DNA from 3 places in the Oceanobacillus sp. CF4.6 genome. Region 1 is predicted to be linked to each of the others. Evidence: riboswitches for the same ligand, from Rfam matches in the RefSeq annotation. Region 1 holds a riboswitch; each other region holds the start of a gene.
The links. Region 1 has a riboswitch for preQ1 ahead of ACHABU_RS12280 (VUT family protein). Riboswitches for the same ligand answer to the same signal wherever they lie in the genome.
Positions count from the first base shown of each region.

Region 1 (10,619 bases):
GGAAATCACAAAAGTAAATCAGTTGCGAAACCGCGGTCAAAAGAAAGCAAACTTGCATGTTCTTCGTGAATCATCCATGCCAGCCTTTCTATCGGAGAATGGTTTTATTGATCACCCCGGTGACTCCGCATTAATGAAAAAGAATGCATGGAAACAAAATGTCGCACAAGGGCATGTAGATGGATTGGCCAGAGCCTTCCAGTTAAAACGTAGAGAAAATGTTACAGATTCAGGAAACCTGTACAAGATTATTGCAGGTTCCTTTAAATCAAAGAATCATGCTGATGATCGTTTATCACTTCTGCGTTCAAAGGGGATTGACGCTTTCTTGGTTAATGTGACTATTTCAGGAGTAAGGTGGTATCGTGTACAGGCGGGAGCATTTTCTAGCAGAAAGCATGCAGAAAATCATTTGCGAACAGTAGAAAACACAGGAGTATATGCAATTATTGTTCAAGATTAAATGGGGGAAAGTGCCTTCATTTAATCTCTTCCCAATAACTGCTTCGTAAATGCAATATCGTCTGTAAAATATCCATCAACACCCAAATCGTTCACTCGTTCTTGTTCTTTTTTCTGTGTATGCATGTCGGTGAAAAACACATGTACTTCTTTTCCTTGGCTGTGTAATTGATTCACACTTTCTACATTTACATCTGTTGATTCCATGCCGATATACGGATAATCGACTGACAATGCCTCTCTAAGATTGAATTTTCCTTTACCAAAAAGCAATGTTAATGGTATTTCAGGAGCAAGTTCACGTATTCTTTCCAGGCTGGTTTGAGAGAATGACTGGATGGTGATCAAGCCCTTCGTAATTATTTCATGCTTATTCAGTAATTCAATGAAAGGCTCCTCCATCACAGCCTCGCCATCAACCAATCTTGTTTCAATGTAATAATGTTCCGTATCTGAAAAAACGTTAATAATTTCCTCTACGGTTGGAATTTCTTCTTTTATCGTTTGATTATTAAAAACCTCTACGGTTGTAAAAGACTTTATTTCACTCCGTGTATAATCAGAAACATTCCCTGTTCCAGTTGTTGTACGATCAAGCGATTCATCATGCATAGCTATAAGCTTGCCATCTGCTGTCATTCTCAAATCAATTTCCAGGGCATCTACCCCTTGTTCTGCAGCAATTTGATAAGCTGGAATGGTGCTTTCATTAAACTGATCATTCGCTCCACGATGAGCAATAATTTTCGGCGAATCAACAATGCTCGATGGCGCTGATTCCATCTCTCCCAGAGCAAACCAGCTGACCAGGCTCACAATAAGTATAAGTAGAGACAGAATAGTTATTTTTTTATACAAATGCTTTTCGCTCACTTCTAAAGAACAGCGCTTTTTCCGGGAAGTCTGTAATAATTGCATTCACCTTTAAATCGAGCAGTTGCTTAATTTGATCACGATCGTTGGCCGTCCAGACTCGGATACTCGAATACATATCTCTCCAAGGGTATGAATTTGTTAATAAAACATCCTTAGATACATGCAATGCTTCTAAATGAAGGGTTCGTATATAGTCCTCTGGTAGTGAAATATGGTGATCCAGCAACCATGCGATACCAGCATTCTGATCCAGTTCTTTTATGCGCAATATGCTAGGTAGATGGAACGAAGAGTAAATGACCTTCCGTCCATTCCCATATTGCTCCACAAGTGAAAGCAACTTTTCTTCCATACCTTCGTAATGAAACATATTTTTCTTCAACTCAATATTGAGCTCAATATCGTATGGAATTAGTAGTTCCAGGACTTCTTGCAGTGTCGGCACTTGTTCAGATATCCAAGATTTCTCATCGAATAGCTGAAAGTTTGAATATTTAATTCCTGCACTGTATTTTTTAATTTCTGCTAATGTGCAATCTTTAATATAACCTGTTCCATTTGTTGTTCGATCAAGGGTTTCATCATGAATGACGACAATTTCTCCATCCTTTGTCATCTGTACATCCAGCTCCACCCCATCCACACCTTGCTTCACCGCTTCATGAAATCCAAGTAACGTATTTTCAGGAAAAGTCGCCATGCTGCCACGATGCCCATATACTTTTGTCTCGCTCATATAATAAACACTCCCCTTATTATTAGGAAAGAGAATAAAACAGCAATCGCCATTTTATCTTCCTCCCTTGCCTTTTTGTACTTATTCGCCTCTGGCTTTATTCGCTTGTTCAATCGCGGTATTAAGCTGCTCTACCGCTGTACTGTATGCTTCATCCACATCTCCGCCGTTATATACAGTTTCAAGTGCTGTCTCTATAATTCTGCGTTCTTCTGGAATCATATCCATCACAGCACCTTGAGTAGCATAAGAAGGGTTTGTCGCCTGAAGCTGATCCACAGTTACTTTCAATTGCGGCATTTCAGCATGAGCATCCTGTACAACTTGTTCATCGTATGCTTCTGGGTTAATTGCAAAGTAACCCGTTCCAACATGCCATTCAGCTTGAATTTCAGGAGACTGGACAAACTTCATGAAATCCCATGCTGCCTGTTGTTCAGCATCATCCTTACCTTCTGACATCCAAAGGCTTGCACCACCAATAACAACACCTTCACGTTCTACGTCTTCTGGATGAGGCAAAAATGCAATTCCCACTTCAAAAGGTGCATTGTCAATAACATCTCTTGAACTTGCTGAAGATTGTAGGAACATCGATACATCACCGGCTAAGAATCCAGCCATCATATTATCTCCATTTGTTCCATAGTTTGCAAAAGTTCCATCATTGTTCATGCGTTCAACCCATTCAAAAATTGATTTCCCCTGTTCTTCAGTAAAACCAATTTCTGTCGGTGTATCTCCACGCCCATTATCATTATTTAATAGTAATGCCCCTTGATTTGCCAGTAATTGTTCAAATAACCAGCCATAAGCCTGCAATGCAAAACCTTTCATTTCCGGATTACTTTCAACAATTGCTTTCCCCGCTTCTTCCACTGCTTCATATGTTTCCGGCGGCGCTTCGGGGTCTAAACCTGCTGCCTCAAAAGCTTCTTTATTGTAGTACATTACAGGTGTAGATGAATTAAATGGCATCGAATAAAATTGATCATCAATTTTATAGTAATTAACAATATTTTCTTCCAAGTGGTTCATATCATAGCCTTCAGCATCAATAAACTTTTGAATCGGCTCAATATTCCCACTGTTAATCATCGACATCGTACCAATTTCAAAAACTTGAATCATTGTTGGTGCACTTTCTGTTCCAGCAACACTATGAAACTTTGTTAATGCTTCATCATATGTACCCTGATATTCCGCATTAACCTGTACCTTGTCTTGGGAGCCATTATATGCATCAACAATTGCATTTAATGCTTCCTGTCCAGCTCCTCCCATAGCATGCCAGAAAGTAACAATTTGCTTTTCTGTGTTTGCTTCACTCGATTCCTCCGATGTGGTTTCAGATGCTTCTTCCGCTGGTTCATCAATAGAAGTAGCGGAATCTTCCGACGCTTCCCCTTCCGAACTACATGCTGCGATGAAGAGTACAAGTCCTAACATGAGTAATGCAACTAACTTTTTCATTCGTTTTAACACTCCTTTTATATGATGGAACTTGCTATTTTATCCCGACGGAACGGGAAATAACACAAATGGGGAAAATGCTACTTATTTCAAAGCACCTTCCGTTAATCCTTTTTGAAGCTTCTTTTGACCAAGGAATAATAAAATAAGGGTTGGGATCACAACAATAACGGCCCCTGCCATAATCACTCCCCAATCATTCAATTGCTCCTGTGTTTGTAATTGCTTTAATCCAATTTGTACTGTACGTACACTATCATTTGTTGTTGAAAGCAGTGGCCATAGATACATATTCCAGGAAGTTAAAAATCCATAGACGCCGAGCGTTACCAGGCTGGTCTTTGCAACCGGTAGTACAACAGTCAAATAAAACCTAAAATCTCCCATACCAGCAATCTGACTCGCTTCTTTCAACTCTCTCGGAATTTGTTTGAAATTCTGCCTCAGCAAAAATGTACCGAAAGCCATTGCAAAAAAGGGAATGGCTAGTCCTTGATAACTATCAATCCACCCTAGGTCACGAATAGTATGAAAGTTCGGGATAATGGAGGCCTCAAATGGAACCATCATCGTAGCTATGAAAAGATAAAAGATAAAGTCTCTCCCTTTAAAATTTAGAAACACAAAGGCATATGCAGCTAAGCTGGATAAAATTAATTGCCCTAGCATAATTAAGATAGAGATAAAAAAGCTGTTAAATAAATATTTCAGTAAAGGAAACTGTCCAAAAGCTTTTACATAATTTTCAAATGATAGAGAATTTGGCAAGCTTCCAGTCATAATGTCCTTATTCGACATAAAACTCATCATAAACGCCATCATGGTTGGAGCAAATACAACGATCCCGGAAATTATCAGTAATACATAAAGAATAATTTTTTTGCTGGTTGGCATGGTCATTGGTAATGAACCTTCCTTTCACCAAATTTAAACTGCAAGAAAGTCATTAGGAGGATAATGATAAACAATACTACCGCTTGGGCACTTGCCGAACCAAACTGATAATTGACAAAAGCTTCCCGATATATGGAATAAACAATCAAGTTTGTTGTATTTTGTGGCCCTCCCTGCGTCAGAATATCTATTTGACCAAACGTCTGAAAGGCATTGATGATCGTTACGGTGATGACGAAAAATAACGTCGGTGAGAGCATTGGTATCGTAATTCGCCTCAGTTTATAAAAATAACCTGCACCATCAATATTTGCACTTTCATAAAGATAGGAATCAATCGATTGTAGCCCCCCAAGCAAAATTAAAAAGGTGAAGCCAAGATTCATCCAGATGGACGTTATGGAAACTGCTATCAGTGCCCATGTTGGGTCTGTCAACCAACCTATACTTTCAAATCCAAGTGAGCTTAGAACCACATTAAGCATCCCTATCGTAGGATGAAATAGATATAGCCAAAATACCGATGCGGCTGCTACTGAAATTCCCATCGTTGATGAATAGATGGTTCGAAAAAAACCGATTCCTTTTAGTTTTTCATTTGCAATAACAGCTAGAAATAAACTAATTATTATCGTTACAGGAACCGTATAAAGCACAAATAAAAAAGTTGATTTGATACTTTGCAAGAAAATGGGCGATTGAAACATATTAATAAAATTATCCCAGCCAACGAACACCGTTGTCTCTCCACTTGCATTGGTAAGAAAGAAACTTAAATAAATCGTACGTAATAGTGGATAAAACAGGAATACACCGAATAGAACAATTGATGGAAGCAAAAACAGCATTCCTTTTAAAAAACTTTTTGTTCGCTGTTTCTTTTTTACTTGCTCAAAATCGAGCTGGCTTAATTCCGGTGACTGAACCAATGCATCGCTCATCGTCATATTGCAACGACCTCTTGTTTCTTACTTATATTTGCAGATCTGATCAGTTCTCCTGTATCTGTATTAAAGAAACTTAAATTGTCTATCGTAATATGTATGGGCACCGAATCACCTACGTTAATTGCCCATTGACCGGGCCATTTTGCTGTCCACATATCTGAACCAATATCGAATGCCATAGACGTTTCATTTCCTAAATGCTCCACGTTCACAACTTCGAGATGATGTGTCGGATCCTTATCTGTTGCCGGAAGAATATGCTCTGCACGAATACCAATCGTCAAGTTTTTATTTAATGAAATCAGATTTAAGAAACTTGAATCGACATCTAACGGAAGCGTATCCTCAATAATTAACTGTCTTGTATCTGATGAATAAACAACTTTGCCTAAATTCATCTTCGGCGAACCAATGAATGATGCAACAAACAAATTTGCTGGCTCATTATAGAGCGAAATCGGTTTACCGACCTGCTGAATCTTACCGTCATTCAATACCATTATTCGATCACCCATCGTCATCGCTTCCACTTGATCATGCGTCACATAGACCATGGTCAGACCCAATCTCTTCTGCAGCCTGCGAATTTCCACTCGCATATGTGCACGTAATTTAGCATCCAGATTAGAAAGTGGCTCATCCATCAAACACAGTGGTGCTTCACTAACAACAGATCTAGCGAGTGCTACACGCTGTCTTTGCCCACCTGATAGTTCTTTTGGTTTTCGTTTTAACAGTTCATCCAATCCCATCATTTGAGCAGTTTCCGTTAATCTTCTTTGCTGTTCTTTCTTATCTACTTTTTTTGCATTTAATCCAAAAAGGATATTTTGCTCGACGGATAAATGCGGATATAATGCATAATTTTGAAAGACCATAGATAAGTTTCTATCTTTTGGAGGGAGGTGGTTGACGGTTTTTTTATCTACTTTTAATGTGCCTCCTGTAATTTCTTCCAGCCCTGCAATCATACGAAGTAACGTACTTTTTCCAGAACCTGAGGGGCCAACAAGAACAAAAAATTCACCCTCTTCAATAGATAAATTGATTTCATCTAATACACTTTTTTGTTTGTCGTATGACTTGGAAATATCGATTAATTCAACTTGACTCATTTTGTTGCCTCCTTAACATTCGCATTTTCATTTAAGCATACTTTTTTATTGAAATTAGGTAATTTACTTAAACCTTACGTATTATTTAATGAAGATTAATAACATTCACATTGTCTTCATATTCCATCGGTATAAAAGACTATAATCGGCATACTAAATCGATCCATAAAAAAACAGGAACATCAAGGGCTGCCCCCTGAAATTCCTGTCATATTAATCGTTTCTTACGTTAAGTGAGCTGTTAAATATCCAATTCTTCTGGCGGCTCACCTTTTTTATTCATTAGACGGACTTGAAGCGGCTCTATTTCCATAATCAAATACTCGGGATCATCCGGACCTTTAAAGTAAAGTTTCATATCATCATTCCATAGTTCCTTCTTCAGTTCTTCGGAGTCATTAAAGGATACCTTGCCTTGATATTCCACGTATTGATCGCCAAATCCTCCACCTTCGTATCCGATGAGGATATGTGTAAATGGGTTTTCTTCAATTTCATCTGTTTTATCCGTATCTTTATTCGTAGCTGTGTACAGTTTTAAATCCCGATGGAAAAACATCATATATCGCGAATGAGGCTTATTTCCTTTCACGGTCGCCATGGTTCCAACCGGACTTTCTTTAAAAATTTTCTCAACGGTTGATTTAATTTCTTCCTGACTCAAAATAACACACTCCTTTATATTTCTATATTTTTTATTATTCCTTTTCTATTCATAATTAAACAAGGGATTAATTAAGATGCACCTTAGATCATGATGAACTGGTCTGCCATTATGAACCGGAACAGTTGTGAAAGGAAAAATGAGCATGGTATTCGATCATATGCTATAATAAAAATATCAATTTAATACCTACTTTGTGGGAGAGGTTCTAGAACAAACCCTCTATAAAAAACTAAAGAAGTAACTGTATCTTTCTTTAGGATATGGTTTTTATTTTTGTCTTTTATTGAATTTTTACTATGATTCTCTCGTTTGACAGTAGGTGTTCCTGATCAATACTATACAAAGGAGCGCTATCCATGCGAATATTTTTTTACCTTATCGTTATTATTATTGCAAATATTGTTACCGCAAAGTTTGCCCCATTAGAATTAGGCGTATTTATTATCCCTTGGGGGTCCTTTTTGATTGGATTAACATTTATCTTACGGGATATGGTACAAAACAAATATGGCAAGAAAAAAACGTACTTGTTGATTGGTATGGCACTGCTTTTATCTGCAATTTCAAGTTATCTGTTAGGGGATACATTATGGATTGTTTTTGCCAGTGCGATTAGTTTCCTCGTTTCAGAAACCGTGGATACCGAAATTTATTCCAGGATAAAAAAACCGATGCATATTCGTGTACTTTATAGCGGAACAGTTGGTGGTGTACTGGATTCCACTATTTTCGTAATTATTGGTTTATCACCTCTAGGAGCCGGTTTTGTACCATGGGAAGCAGTATGGATGGCAATTTTAGGACAAATCGTTATCAAAGTTACAATGCAATTTGCTGGTGTACTTGTTCTTCAAAACTCGAAAACTATTAAAGCAGAATTCGCTAATTGACTCTAGATACAAAAAGCCCAGTTCCTTTTTGATAAAGGAACTGGGCTTTTTTGTTTTTAATACTTCAGCAAAGTGAAGAAATAGATTACTCGTTTTTTATTAACAAAATTGATCCGATTTCTTTGGGTTCTTCATGCCGAATAATGGTCTGATAAACAAAGCAAGTCCAGTTCCAAGCAAGGCCATTACTCCCCATACCCATCCATGAAGGCTGAAGGAGGCAATCCCGCCAAAGTAAGCGCCAATATTGCAGCCGAATGCAAGACGGGAGCCATATCCCATCAAAAGACCACCAACAATAGCAGCACCTGCAACACCCGGTTTAAACTTCTTCGGTTTGAAAGATCCCTGGGCAGCGGCTGCAATAAATGCTCCAAGTATAATACCGAAATTCATGACACTCGTGGAATCAGCCAATACCGTTTGTGATAAAGCCTCAGCGGTAGCTCCTGTAAAATAACCCCAACTAGTCACATCGATACCAATGGCCTGAAGTGTCTTACCGCCCCACAAAGCAAATGCAGATGTAATCCCCCATGGTTGACCTCTGACTGTCAATGTCAAAGCATTGAGGATTGCAAGAATGATTGCCGCAGCAAATAGTGGCCATGAACCTCTGAATATTTTTTTCCATCCGTTTGTTGTAGGAAGAGGTTTCATGGATGGAGGATTTTTCCGTTTGGCAACTTTAACAGTAACCCCATAGATTAGAGCAAATAACGCCAGCTGAACAATCCATGCACCAAAAAACCCAAGTCCAGTAGATTCTGCCAAAGATATCGGAGGCAAAGATGGCGTGCCCATCCAAAACGGAAGATGGTATGCTCCAACGGTTGATCCGATAATAAAGGCAATCAGTGTTAAAACCATCGAGGAGGCACCTCCACCAAGATTATACAAGGTACCAGATGCACATCCATTACCAAGCTGCATACCTATACCAAAAATAAATGATCCGAAAATAACACTGACCCCAACAGGAGATACATACCCAGCAGGTGTAAGCCCTGTAAAATTAAAACCTGTACCTAAAATAATTGCAAATAATGTTGTAGCTACTGCAAGCATGACCATATGTGCCTGAATTCCCTGTACATTCCCCACTGAAGCGAGCCTGCGAAAAGCCGAAGTAAATCCAAATCTGGCATGAAGCAACGTTGCACCTAATGCAAGTCCTATAATATATAAAATACCCTGTACCCAGCCTGCTGTAACAACAGTAGCTATCAACAATGCAATAGCAGCTATAATTCCCAATGACATGATTGGTTTTTGCACTGGACTGAGATTAGTAATAACGGTTGTCGGTTTAAAATTAAATCTTTTCTCGTCTGTAACAACAGATTGTTCCATAAAAATGCCCTCCTTAACCAATAAAGTTAATAGGGATTAATATTACCTCAATATGCCTAAAAAGTAAACATGGATTTTTTTATACCATTTACTAGGCGTCCTTTTTACGAAACAATGGTATGCATTTTTCAACTTTCAATGGTAAAGAATAAGCGTATTCGATTATTTGAGGAGGTGGTGCTAGGATGGAACGTACAAATGAGTTTGTAAAAAAGTTCAATGATACAAAGGAAAAGGACATATCGAATAAAAAGCGCCAGGGACATAATGACCCAGCGAAGAAATTACCTAACAAGCGACATTAACAGCATTTACTGGGATACATCCCTTAAGCTAAATAAAACCAAGGAGGTTCACATATGAATATCCAAAGAGCTGAAGAAATTGTTCAATCACCCGATTTAGTAAATGTAACGTATAACGGGAAAAAAATTTATATCCAGCATGTCGATGATCAAAATCAACTTGCACGTGTCTATCCACTGGATAACCCTCAAAAGGAGTTCGATGTACAACTAGAAAAACTCACGGAAGAATAGCAAACGAAAGCCTCTTTAATTAGGGGTTTCTTACATACCAATCTTCCCATCAAAAAAAGGATGTCGACGGGACATCCTTCCTTTTCTTTATTTATCTTAATAATTTAAATGCACCCGTCCAGGAAATAAGCTGATCCAACATTACATTGGCATTATCTGCATGGTAGTCAGCAGGTTTGAATTCGCTCATGTTTTCAAAGTCTGAAATTAGAGAAAATGTTACTGCAGTACGTATATCTGCAACTTGAAGTTCTCCTAGAATTAGACGGAGGTTTTCATGTGCACGAGTTCCACCTAAGCTACCGTAACCGACAAATGCTGCGGCTTTATTATTAACTTCCGGATTTAGGAAGTCAAGCGCATTTTTCAATGCTCCACCTATTGCATGGTTGTATTCCGGAGCTACAAAAATATAGCCATCGAAGGAAGCGATTTTTTCAGACCATGCTTTAATTGCAGTTTCGGAACCAACTTGGTTCGCTTCCGTTAATTCTTCACCTAGCATTGGCAGGTCGAATTTTGCAAGATCAACCACTTCATAGTCCACATCATCATTACGTTTTGTTGCGAAATCATATACCCAATTTGCAACAGCTTCCCCGTTACGACCTTGACGAACACTACCTTGAACGATAGCTATTTTTAATTTATCTTTTTTTACTACTGG
Region 1 is NZ_JBIMEX010000007.1:94,047-104,665, forward strand. Features, by position in the region: gene ACHABU_RS12240 (N-acetylmuramoyl-L-alanine amidase) at 1-463, shown strand, start outside; gene ACHABU_RS12245 (glycerophosphodiester phosphodiesterase) at 484-1,245, opposite strand; gene ACHABU_RS12250 (glycerophosphodiester phosphodiesterase) at 1,313-2,074, opposite strand; gene ACHABU_RS12255 (ABC transporter substrate-binding protein) at 2,156-3,547, opposite strand; gene ACHABU_RS12260 (carbohydrate ABC transporter permease) at 3,632-4,441, opposite strand; gene ACHABU_RS12265 (carbohydrate ABC transporter permease) at 4,444-5,382, opposite strand; gene ACHABU_RS12270 (ABC transporter ATP-binding protein) at 5,385-6,503, opposite strand; gene ACHABU_RS12275 (pyridoxamine 5'-phosphate oxidase family protein) at 6,745-7,167, opposite strand; PreQ1 riboswitch class I at 7,364-7,409, shown strand; gene ACHABU_RS12280 (VUT family protein) at 7,527-8,060, shown strand; gene ACHABU_RS12285 (YeeE/YedE family protein) at 8,160-9,413, opposite strand; gene ACHABU_RS12290 (DUF4023 family protein) at 9,599-9,718, shown strand; gene ACHABU_RS12295 (small acid-soluble spore protein H) at 9,773-9,952, shown strand; gene ACHABU_RS12300 (NADPH-dependent FMN reductase) at 10,044-10,619, opposite strand, start outside.

Region 2 (10,619 bases), on a different contig from region 1:
GTTATACGTTCCATATTGAAACAAATGCTCCTGAAGAGAAAATACAGGCATATAAGGAATTTATTGAAGCCCATTGCCCTGTGGGAGATACCATTGCAAATCAGGTAAATCTATCCTCTTCAAAAGTAGTAATAGAAACCCCAGTTAAATAGAATGGTTAGGTGGGGACTGCTTCTTTAGTAAAATAAGGAACTATCGATTGATAGTTCCTTATTCTTATTTTACCCTTGTGCCAGGTTGTTTAATAAAGATAAGTTACTTTTCAAAAACACCTTTAATATTATCCCATCCATAAACAAGTTCAATGAGTTTCTTTCCTACAATTTTTACTTCTACTTTATCTATTACTTCCACCCAGTGATTCATAGAATAATCTCGATTCATTATCTTCTAATACAAAAACAAGCATTGTATTTATTCCTACAGTCTCAAATGACCGCCTTGTTTAATTATTACCCCCGATAGGACAATTTGTCGAAATAATCCATTCACAAGCAAAACCGCAGTGATATTTACAATTTTACTGCGGTTTTTTATTGATATAAATTGATTTATCACTCTTTGTAAATCAAACTATTTTCATGGGAATTTCCTGCTATTTGATATACTTAAGCTAACTGAATGGATTATTAAACAAGTTCAGAAAAGTGTTCTTCATAAATCTGATGAATGACCATACAAGGAAAAAATTCAAGAGAAAGAGTTTATGAGATCTTCCTCTAATCAATATTTTTGTAGCCGAAAAACATAAAGCATTTAACTAAACACCACGTTTGTTCCCCCAGATAAGGGCATGAACTTGTGGAAGAACTCGAACATGATTCAGTTTAGTTGATGCAACAACCTTCTCAATCAGCCATTCATATTTGATTAAAAGTTTACTAGCAAGGTTAGATGCTTCACTTTCTACCAGGTCATCATTTCCAACCTGAAGGAAAAAGGGAACCTCTGGATATCGTTCATGCACCTTTTCTGCATAGGTTAAATCTTCATCATCAAAAATGACGACTTTTAAACTTGTATTTTTAAGCCGATTATTGATTTTTAAGTTTTTAATAATTAAATCAAGCGTTTCAAAATTTGTGTTCATCTTGGAGCTCGGCGGTTTAGGGGAAATTGTGAGATCATCGATTGCAAGGAACCAATCCTGCCAGCGGCTACCCTGTGTTTCCAGTGCCACTTCCATGTTTAACTCGTGTAATGTTTCTACTAGTTCATTTAGATTGGCTAAGAGTGCGGGATTTCCACCTGAAATGGTTACGTGATCAAAATGGTCTCCGCCTGTTTGTTTGAGCCGTGTCATAATTTCGTCGGTAGTCAACCTTTCAATCTCTTCTTTAGCACTGCCGTCCCAGGTAAAGGCAGAGTCACACCAAGAGCAACGATAATCACAGCCGGCTGTTCTGACAAACATTGTTTTTCGACCGACGACCATTCCTTCCCCTTGAATGGTTGGTCCGAAAATCTCAAGTATCGGAAACTTATTCATTTATCATCCACTCCCGTCTTGCCTCGGCATAGCTTGTCGGTGTTTCATAGAGTTTAACGAATTCTACTCGGCATTCATTTGATTTATCGAGAAGTGCTTTCTCCATCTCTTCATAAATCCAAACAACCATATTTTCGGCAGTAGTATTCATGTTTGGAAGGGTATCATTTAAATAACGATGGTCAAGGTGAATTTCAATTTGTTCTTTCCAAATGCTTTTAATTTCTCCAAAGTCGATGACAATGCCAATTTCGTTGGCAAACCCGCTAAGTCCAAAAATAACGTTGTATGTGTGCCCATGTAAGTTTTTACATTTGCCTTCATAGCAATGGAGGTGGTGGGCAGCATCGAAAGTGAATTCCTTACATACCAGAACACGTTTCTTATGGTATTTGAGCTCATGCTTTTTAATGTCTTTGTCTATTTTCTGCAAGTTCTCCACAATAGTAAATCCGTACATCAGGAATTCCCCTTCTTTTGCAGATAGTTATCCAGCCCATTTTTTCGCAGCTTACATGAAGGACACTCGCCACATCCCCCGCCACGAATTCCGTGATAACAGGTAAGTGTATTCTCGCGAACATAGTTAAAGGCACCAAGCTGGTCGGCAAGTTCCCAGGTTTCTGCTTTATCCAACCACATTAATGGTGTATGGATAACAAACGAATCATCCATCGATAAATTCAGTGTTACGTTTAGTGATTTAACGAATACATCACGGCAGTCCGGGTAACCGCTAAAGTCTGTTTCACAAACGCCTGTAATAATATGCTTTGCCCCAATCTGTTTTGCCAAAATGGTGGCAAAAGAAAGAAAGAGCAGGTTACGGCCTGGGACAAAAGTGGAAGGAAGGTCTCCATTCTCCCCATCTTTTACTTCAATTTCATCACGTGTTAACGCATTGGGAGCCAATTGACTTAAGAGCGACATATCCAAAACATGATGTTGTACATTCAGGTCAGCAGCAATTTCCTTTGCTACTTCGATTTCCTCTTTATGACGTTGATTGTAATCAAAAGTCACCAATTCAACGTGATCATACTTTTTTAAAGCCCAAAATAAACAGGTGGTACTGTCCTGACCACCACTGAATACGACGACAGCTTTATTATTTTTTTCCATAAAAAAATTCCCCTTTCATGATAGAAAAAGAGAATCCTACTCACCCAAATAAAAAAAACCATACTTATAAGGAAAGTACAGTTACATCCTTAGTTTTTTATAGAGGGTGTAGCTAGAACCTCTCCTGCAATAGTGCAGACTTTTTATAAACTTTTCCTTTTTATTATAGCATTTCTTTCATAAAAAGGGCCATATTTATCTACTATGGCCCTTTAACTTTAATTTTTCTTCTTACCAAAATAAAGTAAACCAACGAGCAAACCAATTACACACATGATTGCTGCAAAAACAAAGAATGGAATAGGACCGAATTGAAAGATTAGTGGAACAGATAATGCCGTTACTAATCCTCCACCAAGGAAGGGCTCAAACACGAGCTGTTTATAGCCGAAACCTTCAAAAGCTGGAGATTCCGCCTTCGGATCGGCAACACGCATCAAGAGTAAGCCAGTAGCGGTAATCCCCATCGATTGACCAAAATCACCGATACCTCTTTCAAGCCAATACGTAGGTATCATTCTTGGAGCGAGGACAAAGAATCCAATCACATTCCATGCAATACCAGTAATCGCAATGAGAAGAAATGGAATAAAGTTGTCTCCAATAACATCTAGTGATACCGTTCCTATCGCTGCTAATATTAGAATATCCAACGAAAATCCCTGAATACGACTAATCATTTGCCGATCGACTAGATATGCGTTGTCTACTTTGTTTAAGAATAGTTGTACGATTATTCCTCCAATCATTGCAAAAGGGAATAATGGAACATAGGTCATTAAATCTGAACCGAAGAGGCTTTCCTCAATCCATACGAACGATTGCAGTAAAATATAACCTGCTATAATTGCCAGGGCAATCACGGCAAAGTGAAAGGAAAGTGGCTCGATTGATTCCGGACGAACCGTCATTTTTGCTGCGGGCTCTCTATTCTCAAATTCCACAATTCCAGCCTTTTTTAAGGTGGAAAATTCTTCAACATCTCTAATGATTTCTGTTTTCTTTTTGCGTATTCCCCAGTTAATGATGATAATTCCTATAATAACCCCTGATAGAATACCAACCGTTGCTAATCCGACAGCCAAGTCATAGGCTTCTGGATATCCCATTTCTTCAAATGTCCCCTGTAGTCCTGCTGCTGTACCATGACCGCCTTCAAAAGATACTTCAATCAGCGCCCCGACCATGGGGGGCATACCAAAGAATGGTGTTAACACGAGCAGTGCCAACAGGATACCGACCACATATTGGCCCCAGCCAAGTGTCCAGCCAAAAGCAAGCTGTGGTCCACCAATTCGCCATATTTTTGATAGATTTGGAAGTATGGTCCCTAAGAACAAGGTTGCAAATACAACATTGATCATCAATCCAGGCAGTTCACTCCATACTTCTGTTGCAGCCGGAAACATTAGTCCAGTCGACCAAAATGACTGGTCTCCTATGTATGGTTCTAATACTCTGCCAAGTACTTGTGGACCAACAAGCAAAGCGATAAATCCACCGATGACGGAGGAAGGTAAAAATAAATTCTGCAGCCATTTCACACGAACCCTAATCCATTTCCCCAGTAAAAGAAATAATCCAAGGTATAAAAGGGCAAATCCAATCTCATTTGGGGTCATCTTACTACTCCCTTTCTAGAAATATAATTAATTTTTTCTTCCCTATATTTTTCCCTTTCAAACTAAAGCAGTTGATAAATCTTGGGGACAGGAAACTCGCACCGGAATAACCATGATTTTTCGGAAGAAGGTATCTGCGTCTAGCTTTCATTAATTGGCCCACTCGTTTAACATAATGTTATATAAATAGAACCAAAAAGGGGGGTGTAATCTTGAATGTTAATGAGAAGGAAACGATATACTATGATCAGCTATCAATGGATGGCTGGACTATGTATATTGCCACAACGGAGAAAGGTCTTTGCTTTGTAGGTTCACAAGCAGAAGGGTATGATGCAATGAAGGATTGGTTTGCTAGACACAGACCAAGAGCTGTATTGATTGAGGACTTAAATAAAGTGATAGTCTATAAGGAACAGTTAGTAGAGTACCTAAGGGGCGAGCGCAAAGTATTCGATTTGCAGGTAGATTTAATTGGAACAGAATTTCAAACTGCTGTATGGGATGAACTTCAGAAGATCCCATTTGGTGAGACAACATCGTATTCCAACATCGCAGAACAAATTAACAGACCAACTTCCGTAAGAGCTGTTGGAACGGCAATTGGAGCAAATCCTGTATTAATTGTTGTACCATGTCACCGTGTAATCAGTAAAAGTGGAAAAATGGGAGGTTATCGTGGTGGTATTTCAATGAAAGAGAGTTTGCTGCAACTGGAAAAATAGGGCTTCCAACAGGATTTCTTGGAAGCTCATTCGTCCACTTTTTTTATCGGCCAGAACAAGACGCGCCGGGAATAAGCATAATGAAAGATTGGGTTGCCAATTACAGTATCATCTGGTAAAAAGGGCATCATATCTTCAGTCTCAATATTAGCCTCCACATCGCAGATCTTCCACCGCTTATGATGAATATCTCCTCTGAATAAGAAATTGTTTCGATAGGTCCATAAAATATATCTTTCCAGCAGCCAATAATTCAGGCTGGATTTTTCAGGATAATAGGCCTCAGAAGTTGGCCGGTATGATCCTTTAAAAGAAGCATTCGATTTCCCTTTGCGGGTAGAATCAAAGTAAAAAATATCCTTCTTCTTTTTCATCTTCATGTTTGCGTAAAAATAAGGTAACGTGGCTACTCTTGCGCCGAGGACTGCAAGCAGTTTATTGGCATCCAGACTGAAGAAGTAAATTCCCTTTACCCCTTTTTGTTTTACATAGGTGCGAACATTCAACTCTAAATAGGAATGGAGAAAAGGAATTGGAGGCATTTTTCGAGGGCGCATATTATTTACTTTGAATGGAATGATGGTGATCCAAGCAGATCCGTCGTAGGTATCCAATACTAGCTCCATAGGAATATACTTATTGATTATGTCCTTAGGAACAGGCAAATGCATAAATAATAAATGATTCCATCTCTGGGTCGCTAACCAAGGACCATCAGGTAATGGATCGTCACGATGTTCTGTTTTTTGTAGGATATCTTTATACATATTCCCTCTCCTTACAGGTCAGTAATCGATCCCCATTATAGGGAAAGCCCGGGTATCTACCTGGGCTTGTTCGTTTAAAGAAAGTGCTTTTCTATAATCTCCCCTATTTACCATCTTTATTCTGCTTCGGCTTAGTATCACTTTCCTTTTGTGGTTCGATATCCTGTGCGGGATCTTTTTCCTTAACCTTTTGTTCAAGTGAATCGTCATTATGGTTCTGTTTATTGTTATCAGTTGTCATACTTTCACCTCCGAACGATTAATTAATGGGACATGGGGACAGGAAACTCATCCCAGAATGACCATGGCTTTGTGGAACTAGAAACCGCTGTTCTCGTGTCCCTCTAGATATGGTTAATAACCAGTTTTAATCGAAAACAAACATAGGTTGCAATTCCAGCAGAGTTTAGAAGAATATTAAATATTAGCACGGAAACGGAATTGTGCTTGTATGTAGAACCAAAAGTAAATGCTTTCGTGCTTAAGCCTGTTTAGAAATGACCATCATAAAAACCTCTCACTTTTTGACAGGAGCCACTGGGAACAGGAACCTCAGCCCACTTTTAAGTAGATTAATTGGGACCAGTGTTCCTGTCCCTATGGTCCAAAAATGACTTATAGAAGTATTGTTGTTAAACTAATGAAATAGATAATAAAATATATAGATATCGGTCCTTGTTTCTTTTTCTGTAGACTTAGAAGAAGCTAGAAATCTATTAGAATGGAACCGATATAAGGAGGATGTATGGACTTTAAAGGGAACATAAATCATAATCAAATGAAAAAGTTACAAAAGCTCGGCAGTTGGTCTGGGGTTATTATTGGGATTCTATTGCTTCTTTTCATTTTAGGTGCCGTCGCTTTCCAGTGGATCACAGAATATATTTGGATGGATTCCGTTGCTTTTGGTAACGTTTTCAAGACAGTTTTGGGCAGTAAACTGATGCTTGGTGCCGCTGGTTTTGTCATCTTTGGTTTCGTAACCTGGCTGACCGTATTTTGGGTGCGAAGATCGTATTTAAGCCATTTTGACCCGAATCAGCTTCCGGCATTTTTCTATCAAAAGAAAATGGCCATGAATGCGATTATAATCGCAATTGCTGTTTTCGCAGGACTTCTCGGCAGTGTGATTGTACAGGGAGTAGGCTGGGAACCACTTTTAAAAATCTTAAACTATGAAACTTTTGGGGAAAGCGATCCTATTTTCAACAGAGATATTTCTTTCTACATGTTTGTTTTACCGTTTTTAGAAATGATTATTAATATTTTACTAGGACTTGGTTTCTTCATGTTAGTAGTTGTGGTTGCTGCGTATTCCGTTTTTAATATATACCGGATGAACCGCTCGGCACAAATTCACTTAGGACTGACGATAGCTATTATCGGTTTGTTGTTAGCTGGCACTCATTTACTATCACCATTTCAAATGCTGCTTTCCAACAAAGTAAATATTTTTCAGGAGAGTGTGGTACACGGCCTAAGTTACACAGACCGCATCATTAATATTCCTGTTTCCTATATTTTAGCAGCAGTAGCGATTATCGGTGCCGTTTGGGTCATTTTTGCACTAAGAAAAGGCAAATTCAATGCGATGTTGATTCCGATTGTTGCTTATATTGCCGTCATCATTCTTGGGCAAGGAGCGTCCGTACTCGTGCAAAACTATCTTGTCGAGCCAAATGAATTTCAACGTGAGCAGCCATATTTACAGTATAATCTGGATTACACAAGGCAAGCCTATGAGCTCGAAAATATTGATGTATCGGAACATCCGGGAAATCAGGCTTCACTGGATGAAGATATGATTGAGAATAATGAGTTAACAATTAATAATGTGCGAATTAATGATGCACGACCATTGCTTGATATTTACAACCAATTGCAGACGTTCCGTACCTATTATCAATTTAATGATATCGATGTTGATCGATATGAAATTGACGGAGAGTATCAGCAAGTGTTTCTTGGTGCAAGGGAATTAAACACAGCTGACCTGCCTGAACAAGCCCAAACATGGGTAAACCGAACATTGCGTTATACGCATGGATACGGGATTGCGATGAGTCAAGTTAATGGGATTACTTCCCAAGGACAGCCAGAATATATTGTAAAGAATCTTCCGCCAAAAGGAGAAATTGACGTTGCGCGTCCACAAGTTTATTTTGGTGAAATGAGTTATCCAAATGTCATTGTAAATTCGGAAGTCGATGAATTTGACTATCCGTCAGGTGATGAAAATATGACGAATCTCTACGAAGCTGATAAGGGGATTTCGCTTAGTGGCTGGAATCGTTTACTTTTTTCTATTAATGAAGGGTCATTCCGTATGCTCGTATCAGATCAGGTTTCCAATGATAGTCAATTGCTCGATACCCGGAATATTGTAGATCGCATCAACCGAATTGCACCATTTTTCGAATATGATGAGGATCCATATATCATTGTACGTGATGATGGTACATTAGCTTGGATTATTGACGCTTATCTAGTAGAACAAGGCTATCCGTATGCGGAAAATTACGAAGACAATAGAAACTATATTAAAAACGCAGCGAAAGTGATGGTTGATGCGTACACCGGGGAAGTTAATTTCTTTGTTACCGAACCGGATGATCCGCTACTTCAGACGTATCAAAATATATTCCCTGATTTGTTTACAACGGAAATTCCGGAAGATGTGGAAAGCCATTTCCGTTATCCAGAAGGGTTATTTAAGATTCAAGCAAATAAATATGGTACGTACCATATGACCAATCTGGAAATTTTCTATAATCGGGAAGACCGCTGGGAATTCCCAACAGAGCATTATTATAATGAAGATATTGAAATGGAACCTTATTATGTAACGATGAAGCTTCCAGAATATGACGAAGAAGAATTCATTTTAATGATGCCATACACACCTAAAAATCGACAGAATATGATTGGTTGGATTGGTGTACGGAATGACGGGGAACATTACGGAGAAAAATTTGTCTACCGTTTTCCAAAACAGGAAAATGTCTATGGTCCGCAGCAAATTGAAAATCGGATCAATCAGGATAGTGTTATTTCTCAAGAGTTAAATCTCTGGTCGCAAGGGGGTTCTCAAGTCATTCGCGGAAACCTATTGTCCATCCCAATTAACGATACAATGCTATATGTAGAACCAATCTATATTGAATCCTCTAATGAAACATCATTGCCGGAAGTAAAACAAGTTGTCGTTGCTTATCAGGATTATATCGTCATGGAAGCAACGTTTGATGAAGCACTAGAACGTATACTTGAATTAGCTGGTGGCGAAATCGATGAGCGTGATTTACAGCCTGAAGGAGGACCATCAATAGAAGATATCGAAGGAGACCCTGAAGTGCCGGCAGAATCTGAAGAAGAGGAAACACCTGCACAAGTACCATCCGGAGATTCTGATCTATTATTGCAGGAATTCTCTGAGCTATTTGGTGGTTATCAGGATGCCCTTTCCAATGGAAGCTGGGAAGAAGCAGCCAAAATTATGTCAGAGATTGAAAAGCGATTGGAACAAGTAAATCAATAAGATTTAACTGCAAGAGATGAGCACTGCAATCGCGGTGCTCATCTCTTTTTTAATGGTAAAACAAAATACGTTTTTGCAGAGAGAAAAGTATAAAATTTCCTATCTGCATAAGCCCAACTAAGGCTGTCGCCGAAAGGCTTGATGACAGCCACGTTTTCTAATCAGGTAAGAATGTGGCATTTATCCGAATTTGGAAGAATATCTTACTCGCTAAAAAAGTTCTTGCCTCCGATTGGGTATAGAATTACATGCCAATAGTAAACCTCTCCCTAAAAAGAAACCGCCCCCAAATGTCAGGTGCCAAACTAACATGAGGAGACGCAGTTCAGAATGGGCTGTTATTCGGAGACGTTTCCTTCAGCAGGTATGGGTTGCTTCTGAAACATTTTAGCTAAGTGTATGAGGTTGTGACTTGCCATTTGAACATTTGATTGTGTGAATTCATTTTTATATCCTTCAGCTTCTATATAGGAAGGCCCAGGTCCAGCATCTCCGACCCAATATGCAATCGGATTTGGGGGGATAGCGAATCCTAGTTGTGCTAGTCCAAAGATAAGATCGCCAGCTGCATTTTTCGCACCATCTTCATTTCCGGTAACAACAGCCCCTGCAACTTTATTATAAAAAATCGGTTGACCTTTTTCATTTGTCTCACTGCTGGAACCATTTAAACGCTCCAATACTTTTTTGGATACACTACTTTTTTCACCGAGCCATACAGGAGAAGCAAGTACTAATATATCTGCCTGTTTTACTTTTTCCAGTATTTTCGGCCACTCATCGCCGTCACCCATATCATCGGCAATTCCATAAGCAATATTATAATCCACGATGCGAATGGTCTCCGACTTAATCTGTTTATTATCGAAAACATTGGTGAAATCTTTTAGCAGTGCATCTGTATTTGATTGTTCATCCGATTTTTTTAGGGAACAATTTAAAATTAAAGCTTTTAGATTTTCCAAGAATAACACTCCTTTTCATGGTATGTAGTGTCTCTTCCCGGAAATTCATTAAAGTATGCAGTGAAAATAGGATAGATCCCGATTCATTTAAAAATCGAGAGCTATCCAGGTTCGTTTGTGTATATTTTAAATAAGATACTTCGTAAAAGTACGCCAATTGCTAAACCAATTGGTAAAAATAGTATCGGTAGCCACATTGGTCCGATTAAATACCCAAAAATTTTGAAGCCAGGTGAAAAAATTAACCCTACGGTGACAAAATAGGCTGAAAAGACGAGTGGCAAATAAGCAAAAGGCTTATCTCCACCACCCGCATCTTTATAAGCATCCCAAATCGCAAAAAAATATAAACATGGATAAAACATTAACCATAAATAATTCGTTTGTGCGA
Region 2 is NZ_JBIMEX010000004.1:121,447-132,065, reverse strand. Features, by position in the region: gene ACHABU_RS08790 (OsmC family protein) at 1-152, shown strand, start outside; gene queE (7-carboxy-7-deazaguanine synthase QueE) at 761-1,489, opposite strand; gene queD (6-carboxytetrahydropterin synthase QueD) at 1,482-1,949, opposite strand; gene queC (7-cyano-7-deazaguanine synthase QueC) at 1,949-2,611, opposite strand; PreQ1 riboswitch class I at 2,695-2,739, opposite strand; gene ACHABU_RS08770 (sodium/glutamate symporter) at 2,830-4,233, opposite strand; gene ACHABU_RS08765 (methylated-DNA--[protein]-cysteine S-methyltransferase) at 4,446-4,958, shown strand; gene ACHABU_RS08760 (YqjF family protein) at 4,985-5,725, opposite strand; gene ACHABU_RS08755 (hypothetical protein) at 5,829-5,966, opposite strand; gene ACHABU_RS08750 (UPF0182 family membrane protein) at 6,471-9,263, shown strand; gene ACHABU_RS08745 (flavodoxin family protein) at 9,602-10,228, opposite strand; gene ACHABU_RS08740 (hypothetical protein) at 10,330-10,619, opposite strand, start outside.
Region 2: it holds a riboswitch for preQ1, as region 1 does, so the genes downstream of both, queC (7-cyano-7-deazaguanine synthase QueC) here and ACHABU_RS12280 (VUT family protein) in region 1, are expected to answer to the same signal.

Region 3 (10,619 bases), on a different contig from region 1:
AACAATCGAGAAAATAAACGTTTTATTTAATAGTTTGTATCCCCTAGCACCAAACGCTTTTCCAATTTCATAACCAAGAAGACCCCAGAACATCGTATATGCAAGGATGATGATGGAAGTAGCATCTGTAAGTCCAGTCCATAAACTTTCCAGCCAGCCCCAATCAAATACATTATACCCAATTGTCAGTAGCGCTCCTCCAAGGAATATAGCAAGATTACATAGTACAAATAGCCACTGCATTTTCCTTGGTGTAACAGCAGTCTCTTGCTTCCATAACAAAGCAAGCTCCTTTGGGGTTCCTAGTCGGTTAACCAGTTCTTCATAAATTTCATCCCCATCCAGAGTCTCTTCTTGCAGTAGATCATATACGTGTAATTTATATTCTGCCATGATACTTTGCTTATCTGGATGGTCTCCAATCTCTTTATCTAATTCATTCAGGAATCGCTGTGTGGCGATGTCCTGAAAAAGATCTTCTTCCTCCACCGTCATGACTCGCTTTTCCCAATTAAGTTGTTCATCACCTGGACATAACGATGCCATTCTGTCGTTCTCTCAGCTAGAATTTCCTTCCCCTGAGCGGTTATACGATAATACTTGCGCGCAGGGCCCTTGTTCTGATTCTGCCAGTAGCATTCAATATATTCCTGCTTTTCCATTTTATGAAGTGCAGGATATAATGTACCCTCTTTCATCTGCAGATTATGATCACTGCGTCGGTCCATTTCCTTTACCAATTCATAACCATACATGTCACGCTCATTCAAAAGCTGTAATACAAGTAATGATGTGCTCCCTTTGACAAGCTCACGATTAAACATTTTTTCACCTACCTAGAATTATTAGGTATATACAATATAAGTAATTTATGATCATTTGTAAAGCACTTTAATTATTTATTATTTCTTAGGTCTTTTTTTCAATTTTTTTAAAAAATGGTTTAACCATAAATAAAACGGGTATACATATAGTACAAGGCGAACTACCATTGAAAGGAAAGTTGTATATGACTTGCAAACGTTTTTAAGCAACTTATTTACAAGTGAATTTCAATGAAGATATGCACAGCCTTGGCGGAAAATTTGCTTTACTGGCGGATGACAAACTCGTCAAGAACTAAAGGGTTCCATGATTGAAGCATCAAAGCAGTAAGTAGTTTTTTGTGAAAGTGCAATTGGTTAACTTAAAAGTTAGGTAAGGAGATCAGATTGCGAAGGTTCTTTGCAACGGTCCCTGAAATTCAATGTAGATCAAACGTTTAATTGATTTTTTTAATGACGGGTTGTAAGGATTGCGTCAGAGAAAGCTGTTGGGTTTTAGATTGAAATACGAATTTTCCGCGCACCCCTTTATTGGGGGAGAGAGCATGATCCATCATGGATCATGCTCTTTATTATTAAGCTGGCTAAGCTTGGAATCCTCAGAGTCTTCTTGTTCCAGACCGTTTTAAAATCCATTCCACTCTTAATTTGTTTCATCATTTCCTCCGTTTTGGTAAACTCTAAGAAGAATATATCATAATCAAAAATAATACGGACGAACATGAGTAACCAATCCATTTGTCCACAATCAAGGAATGATTTCAATTGACAACTAGTACTAATAAAGCAGCTTTGCAATTTAATCATGTCAGTTATTCTGACGGCCCCACTCCCATCATAAATGATGTAACCGGTTTTTTCCCACAAGGAAAAATCACTACATTAGTCGGACCATCTGGAGCAGGAAAAACGACACTCTTCAGATTGTGCAATGGTCTGATTTCCCAAGACACAGGAGAGATTATAATTGATGGCAAGGATATCAACCAGTATGAGCCAACAGAGCTTAGGCGTACAGTAGGGCTGGCGCTACAAAGTGCGACGATGCTAAGCGGAAGTGTCTATCAAAACCTGTCCATGCCATTAACATTAAAGGGAGAAAAATTGCCTGAAGAACAAGCAATAAATCTACTAATGGATGTAGGGTTAGGTGCCGAATATTTACAACGAAATGTCAAAGATCTTTCTGGGGGTCAACGACAAAAAGTATCCATTGCGAGAACACTTGTAAACAAACCAAAAATTCTATTGCTGGACGAAATTACATCTTCACTTGATCGCGTTTCCCAGCAGGACGTTGAGGAATTGATTAAGAAAATTAATACTAAATTTGAGGTAACAATCATTTGGATTACCCATAATCTGCAGCAGGCAATATCCATTGGTAACTATACGTGGGTAATGATGAGCGGAAAGTTGATGGAGTCCGGAGAAAGCACTCTCCTGAGCAATCCTCAAAACGACAGTGTCAAACGGTTTGTACAGGGGGAGATTGAATGAGCTTTCTAACACTGGCCTTATCCCTTATTTTTGTCTTGATACCGATTGTCTTATCCAAAACGCTGAACCTAGGACTAGAAAGAGACACAATCATTGCAACAATACGCTCCATTATTCAGCTCCTTGCAGTTGGATATGTTCTTACATTCGTTTTTGAATCTGAGAACTCCATTTTTGTCATACTAATGATTACACTCATGATTGGCGCAGCTACGCAAAATGCAAGGAAAAAAGGTGCTACGATCCGGGGTATCACTTGGAAACTAATAGGTACATTCGTTTTTGTGGAATTACTTACACAAGGGATATTACTTGGTTTCAATATCATTCCAGCAACAGCTCAATATATTATTCCAATAAGTGGAATGATCGTCGGTAATTCGATGGTGCTTTCTATTTTGTTCCTAAACCGTTTTACCTCTGAAGTAGAAACACGCCAAGATGAAACGGAATTGATTCTCTCCCTTGGTGGCACACCGAAGCAGGCTGTCCATACATCACTGATTACTTCCATTAAGGCAAGCTTGATTCCGACAATTGAAAGCCAAAAAACAATTGGGCTTGTCCAGCTTCCTGGTATGATGAGTGGTCAAATTATTGCAGGCGCAGACCCTGTTCAGGCGGTTCAATTCCAATTGCTAATTCTCTTTCTACTATTAACAACTGCAGCAGTTACAAGTATTATGCTTGGATTTTTATCGTATCCTACACTTTTCAATAAGCAAATGCAGATGTTGAAGATTAGGTAGGAAAACAATAAAGAAATAACACCCTAATTCTCCTACTATAGAGCTTGTTCAGGTCTGAACAAGCCTCTTACTTTCACCTTGTATTCATTTATATTAAATAATTCCTACTATACGAGCACCCCTATGTATTGACATCAAACTGAACATTCGTTATTATTATACTTAATTAAAACTATTTTAATTCAAAATAAATATATTCCTATAAAGTCAGAACGGGAGGATAAATAATGAGTGAGAATTTTTCATTAAAAGCTTTTGTCGTACTCATGAAAGCATCAAGAACACTCGAAGAAATCATTAAAAAGGATATCAGTAGCCACGGAATGCGGACTTCTGATTTCACGATTCTGGAAGCTCTATACCATAAAGGCAGACAAACAATTAGAGAGATTTCCGAAGCAGTCTTAATTAATACCGGTTCAATAACATATGTTATCGATAAATTGGAAAAAAAGGGGTTGCTTGAAAGAAGCAATTGTTCAGAGGATCGGCGCGTTGTCTACATTCAAATAACGGGCCAGGGCAAAGAATTAATGGATGATATCTTTCCAAAGCATCAAAGCGTGATCGAGGAAATATTTGATGATGTAACTGTAGAAGACAAACAGGTACTAATTGAAGTTCTGAAAAAAGTCGGTAACAAAGGCGGAATGAAAAAATGAAGAAAACAGAGGGAATTCATCATATAACTGCAATCGTCGGACATCCTCAAGAAAATGTTGATTTTTATGCGAGTGTACTCGGGCTGCGCCTCGTCAAAAAGACGATTAACTTCGATGATCCCGGAACATATCATCTTTATTTTGGTAATGAAGGCGGCCGGCCTGGATCCATTATTACCTTCTTCCCTTGGGCTGGGGCACAACAAGGAGTAATTGGGGATGGACAAGTCGGGGTGACTTCTTATGCAGTACCTTCAGGCTCACTTTCTTTCTGGAAAAAAAGACTGGAGAAATTCGATATCGCATACAACATATCCGAACGATTCGGAGAAACCTATCTATCTTTTGACGATGTACACGGACTCCACTTGGAGCTTGCTGAACGAGTTGAAGGTCCGGAAAATAGTTGGTCCATTGGAGATGTTACACCTGACGTAGCGATTAAAGGATTTGCTGGTGCTACATTACTATCTGAAGATCCGGAGAAAACGATGCAACTACTCGAAACGGTCATGGGACTTGAAAAAGTTGGTGAAGAAAATGGAATGTCACGTTTTCGTTCTTATGGCGACATTGGTAATACCATCGATGTTAAAACAACGTCTACTGGTTCTGGAGAAATGGGTGTTGGAACAGTTCACCATATTGCTTGGAGAGCTAAAGATGATGCAGATCAGCTTGAATGGCAAAAATATATCAGTGAGAATGGCTATGGGGTAACCCAAGTTAAAGATAGAAATTACTTCAATGCCATCTACTTCAGAGAATATGGGAAATTATTATTTGAGATCGCGACAGACCCACCAGGATTTGCTCACGATGAGTCCGTTGAAACAATGGGTTCTGAATTAAAATTACCAGCACATTATGAGCAGTATCGGGAGCAGCTTAATCAAACATTGATTCCGATTGAAGTGAAAAATCTAGATCAGTAATTCAATTATCTAAGGAGGAATGTCGGATGCTTTCGTTTAACCCAACTAACAATACGGAACGGGAAAATTACAAGTTATTAATTGGCAGTATTATACCTCGACCAATAGCATTTGTAACTACCGTTGCTGAAGATGGCACTGTTAATGGAGCTCCATTCAGTTATTTTAACATTGTGTCCTCCAATCCTCCCACGATTGCCGTCTCTGTTCAGCGAAGAGATGATAAACCAAAAGATACAGCACGTAATATATTGAAAGCAAAAGAATTCGTAGTGCACATCGTTGATGAAGATAATGTAGCAGAGATCAACAAGACGGCTGCTACGTTGGCACCGGATGAAAGTGAAATTAATCTAACTCATCTTACACTTACAAATAGTGAAACAGTGGCAGTTCCGGGAATCAACGAAGCAAAAATTCGATTGGAATGCACCTTGGACCATGCCCTTGAATTAGGTGAAGATAATACAGTCGGTACAGATTTAATAATCGGTAAAGTCGTTCACTTTCATGTTGCAGAAGAATTGTATACAGACGGAAGAATCGATCCCGTTAAACTCGGTGCAGTCAGCAGATTAGCTGGTACGAATTATGCTAAAATCGGAGAAATCTTTTCAATGGAAAGACCCAAATAGAGAGGAGAATAGCTAATGAAACATATTTTCAAAAAAGGAAATGACCAATCAACACCAACATTATTATTACTGCATGGCACAGGGGGGACGGAAGAGGATCTTCTTCAACTTGCAGAAATTATCGATAAGGACGCAAATGTTCTCAGTGTTCGCGGAAATGTCCTTGAAAATGGAATGCCCCGCTTTTTCAAGCGATTGGCTGAAGGCGTATTTGATGAAGAAGATTTGATCTTCCGCACAAAAGAATTGAATGAATTTTTGGATGAAGCATCCGTAAAATATGAGTTTGACCGTAACAATATTACTGCAGTCGGCTATTCAAATGGAGCGAATATTGCCGCCAGCTTACTATTCCATTTTACAGATGCATTAAAAGGAGCGATTTTGCATCATCCAATGGTTCCAAGAAGAGGAATCGAATTACCTAATCTCTCAGATAAAAATATATTTATTGCTGCCGGTTCAAATGATCCAATTTGTCCTGCACAGGAATCCGAAGAACTAAAAACATTATTAGAAAATGCTGGTGCCGATGTAGAACTCCATTGGGAAAACAGAGGCCATCAACTAACAATGGATGAAGTACAAGCAGCAACAGCATGGTATAAAGCCTAAAGAATCCGATGTTCTACCAGTTAAATGGGTAGAACATCGGATTTTTAATTTCGAATAATAATATAGATAAGGTAAGCAACGTACGCCAAAGCTAGTATTAGACCTTCTCGCTTTCCAATTTTGAAATTTGTTCTAGAAAATACTAATAATAGTATTGTTAGAATAACCATAATAAACAAGTCAGTAACTACTTTACCATCAACGGCAAGCGGTGTTATGGCGGAAGATGCACCGAGTACAAACAGGATATTGAAAATATTACTTCCTACAATATTACCAAGCGCAATTTCACTTTGTTTTTTCAGTGCTGCAGATACGGATGTCACAAGTTCAGGAAGTGAGGTACCAATAGCTACAATGGTAAGACCTACTAATGTTTCACTCATACCAAGTGAATATGCTATTTCCGTTGCATTCGATACAACCAATTCGCCGCCTATAATGATAGCTGCTAACCCCAACAACGAGAATAGAATATTCTTTCCCCATGTAATTCCTTCAGGCAAAGGTTCTTCTTTTGAGGCATTCCTATCCTTTAAGGCAATTTCAAAAACATAAATCAGGAAAAGACCAAATAATAAGAGAAGGATCAAGCCATCGCCTCGAGTAATAAAGTTATTCATTTCACCTTGAAGAAAAACATCACTCATAACAATTAGTAATGCAGCGGTAGATAACAACGTAAAAGGTATTTCTTTTTTGATTGTTTCATTCTGTACCTTTAATGGAAATAAAAATGCGGTCAAACCAACTACCAATGTAATATTAAATATATTACTCCCAACCACATTGCCCAGCGCTACATCTGCACTGCCATCCAATGCAGCAAAAATACTTACTGTCAGCTCCGGAGAACTTGTACCAAAGGCGACAATTGTAAGACCGATAAGAAGCGGTGATATACGGAGCAATGCAGCAATATTGGAGGAACCATCAACAAACCAATCCGCGCCCTTAATTAATAAAGCAAATCCTAAAATCAATAAAATGTAAGCCATGTTGTATTCTTCCTTTTATAGATTATTTTTTACATACTATTACTTTACCCTTTATAAGAAAATAAATCTCATTAAATGATAATAAAAATCGTTCTATGCATGACTAAAGAAGAAGCTACTGAAAATAAAATTCCAGTAGCTTCTTCTTAATCATTAATTTAGTTTTAGCTGAATCGCATTTCCTGAAGGATCTTCCGTTACATAATAATCTTCTTCCGCTTTCACTGAAGCTCCTACTTTTTCCAAATTTACTTTTGTTTTATGAAGCGCATCCTCATCAGGGAAATGCAGTGTAAACCAATTCAACCCCACGCTGTTTTCAGCAGGTGTAGGTGCACCGACCCCATTCCAGACGTTTAAACCTATATGGTGATGGTAGCCATTATGTGATGTGAATAGCGCACCTGGAAATTCCGTAACGACGTCATACCCAAGACCATTCACGTAGAATTCTCTTGTTTTTTCTAAATCAGAAACATGAAGATGAATATGTCCAATGACCGTATCGGTTGGCATCCCTTTCCAATCCTCTTCTGCTTCAGCAAGTAAATCATCTCCATCTAGCGCCACTGTTGCCATGGATACTTGATTATCAGACCAATTCCATTCAGAAGAATCACGGTCATGAGCAATCTCAATGCCGTTTCCATCTGGGTCATCAAAGTATAGAGCCTCACTGACATAGTGATCGGATGCCCCCAGACGCATTTGGCCACCTGAAGCCTGTATAATATGTTTCAGGAATGCAGATAAATCTCCGCGAGTTGGTAAGAGAATTGCAAAGTGATATAACCCGGTCGTTCTTGCCTCTTTTGGTGCAGCATTTTCAGGCTGTTCTAAAGTTAATAATGGTATTTTCCCATCCGCAGTTAGAACTGCTTTGTTTTCTTCTTCTACCATTACTTTAAATCCCATAAAATCTTTATAAAAAGTAATGGATTTCTTTAAGTCTGTCACATTTATATTAACTTCTCCTACGTATATTGTCGGTTGTTCAAAAAATTTCTTTTCCATAGCAATCTCCCTCACTTTTAATTACATGTTTATACTTAGTTACTTTATGTAAGTATTATAATGACTTTTTTTATTATTGTCAAATTACCTTTATTAAAAATAGTAAGAAGTGAATAAAAAGGCTTTTCTTTTATCTGTTTTTGTATTATACTAACTTGCATTGCTTTACGTGGTTCGTAACCATCCCACGATAAAAAACTAAGGAGAGATTTACGATGACCGTAAGAACACTTGTAATAAATGGTTTATTGGCTGCATTGTATATTGCTGTATCTGCACTTATTATACCTTTTGGGTTTACAAATATTCAATTCCGCATTTCCGAAGTATTCAATCACCTGATCGTGTTTGATAAACGTTACTTCTTCGGAATTGTACTAGGTGTATTTTTATATAATCTTTTATTCTCCCCATTAGGGTGGTATGATTTGGTCTTCGGAGTTGCCCATTCAGCTATCTCATTGGGTATTATCATCTTACTTGCAAAATATATAAAAAACATTTGGGTACTTCTTGTTGCAAATACAATCGTCTTCACATTCAATATGTTTATTATTGCATTTGAATTGAATCTGGCATTAGCTCTACCATTCCTATTTACATGGCTTACTACAGCTATTGGCGAATTTGTTGTGCTGGCAATCGGTATTCCAATAATTTATGCTCTAAATAAAAGATTACATTTTAATAAACTAATTTAAATTACTTCATCATTCGTTTTAATTTTGCGGATGATGAAGTTTTTATTTTGTCTACTCGACTACATTGCTTATACTGATAGTACATTCCACACCGGAAAGGATGGAGTTTAAATGATTGTCAGAGAACATGACCAACATTTTGTATTAATTCAGCAGGATCACCACGCCCAAATCTCAGGAGATATTTTGAAGCAGTGGAAATCGGATTATTTTCATGGTATTGAACTTCGTGAATCGGTTGAATACGCAGCATATCAGCATGATCATGGTTGGAAGGAGTTTGATAAGCAACCCTTTTTGAACGATAAAGAAAAGGTACCATTTTCCTTTTTCGATTTTCCTAACCTACCCAAAATCATTCTATATAAACATGGTATAGATGAAGTACAAAAAGTAGATTCCTATGCAGGAATGCTTTGTAGCGAGCATTATAAACGGTTTTTATTGAACAATACTTCGCTCGAAGCACAGGCATTTGTCACGTATGAGGAAATGCGTCAACAAACGATAATTGACACACGAAACAAATTCAACAAACGTTTGTTTGAATTTCATTATAGTCTTCTCCAGCTTGCAGATAACCTTTCATTATATATTTGTATGAATGAGCCAGGTGCTGAAAAACAAAATGAACATTCTTTTTTTAAAAAAGGGATCCCAACCAACACCACTCTCCATGAATTCTGTAAACAGAAAATACAACTTCGATGGCTAAATGGTCATACCGTAGTGATGAATGACTTTCCGTTTGAAGGGCCAATTGAAGTTACTATAAAACAAAAGGTTATTGCAAAAGATACGATCGCTACGAAAGGATTAATTGAAAGTTATGAAGAGGCTTCATTTGAGGAATTACCAATCACCATTTTGCCGGAGTAATTTCCTGCTTATAAAGTAATCATGTACAAGAAAAGCTGAACTACCTATACACGCGGAAGTTCAGCTTTTTCATACTTTTTCAGAAATCAATCCCATTCATAGGGAGTTGCCTGGTATACATAGTAATTGAGCCAATTCGAAAACAACAGACTGCAATGGCTTTTCCATCGATATAATGGTGCCTTTTCCGGGTCATCATCAGGGAAATAGTTCTCCGGTATTTGTGTTTTAATACCTCGTTCATGATCCCGTTGATATTCCTCCGCCAACGTTGTAGCGTCATATTCTAAATGACCGGTAGCCATTATATTTTTACCATCTTTGGATCCAGCAAGAAAAACTCCAGCTTGATCGGAATGAGCCAAAACTTGAAGTTCCGGATGATTCCTTATCCGCTCATACTCAATATCGGTGTATCTAGAATGTGGTGCAAGGAAATGGTCATCAAACCCGCGAACAAGATTTTCATTAGGCAGTAATACTTCATGTTCATATATACCAAAACATTTTTTAGGCAGTTCATATTTATTTAATCCATAATGATGGTAAAATGCAGCCTGTGCACCCCAGCATATATGTAAAGTTGAAGTTACGTTTTCTTGGGACCAGTCCATTATATCCTGTAGTTCTTTCCAATAATCGACTTCTTCAAATGGAATAAGTTCTACAGGAGAACCCGTAATAATCATTCCATCGAATTTCTTTTTATTTACCTCAGAAAACGACTGATAGAAAGTGTCTAAATGAAGCTTACTTGTATTTTTCGAATTATGTGTTGTCATCCTTAAAAAAGATATATTTACCTGGATAGGTGTATTCCCTAGAAATCGAAGCAGCTGGGCTTCCGCCTTTTCCTTTTCAGGCATCAAATTTAAGATTAATATATTTAATGGACGAATATCCTGCATCGTGGCACGTTCTTCCTCCATCACAAATATATTTTCCTTTTCAAGAATTTCCTTTGCAGGTAGTTGAGCTGGTATTCTTATCGGCATATAAAAAGCCCCCTTCTTAGACATTCCTAGTTGTATCAAAATCTATTAGATATTCAAATAATTGTCAATACGAATGTAATGAATTTTTCAGATAATACTATTAGTTTATCAG
Region 3 is NZ_JBIMEX010000018.1:54,686-65,304, reverse strand. Features, by position in the region: gene ACHABU_RS19820 (HAAS signaling domain-containing protein) at 1-546, opposite strand, end outside; gene ACHABU_RS19815 (PadR family transcriptional regulator) at 492-824, opposite strand; gene ACHABU_RS19810 (ABC transporter ATP-binding protein) at 1,590-2,324, shown strand; gene ACHABU_RS19805 (ABC transporter permease) at 2,321-3,073, shown strand; gene ACHABU_RS19800 (MarR family winged helix-turn-helix transcriptional regulator) at 3,301-3,735, shown strand; gene ACHABU_RS19795 (ring-cleaving dioxygenase) at 3,732-4,670, shown strand; gene ACHABU_RS19790 (flavin reductase family protein) at 4,697-5,305, shown strand; gene ACHABU_RS19785 (alpha/beta hydrolase) at 5,321-5,920, shown strand; gene ACHABU_RS19780 (calcium/sodium antiporter) at 5,965-6,918, opposite strand; gene ACHABU_RS19775 (VOC family protein) at 7,072-7,932, opposite strand; PreQ1 riboswitch class I at 8,096-8,140, shown strand; gene ACHABU_RS19770 (QueT transporter family protein) at 8,148-8,633, shown strand; gene ACHABU_RS19765 (DUF3891 family protein) at 8,745-9,512, shown strand; gene metA (homoserine O-acetyltransferase MetA) at 9,599-10,507, opposite strand.
Region 3: it holds a riboswitch for preQ1, as region 1 does, so the genes downstream of both, ACHABU_RS19770 (QueT transporter family protein) here and ACHABU_RS12280 (VUT family protein) in region 1, are expected to answer to the same signal.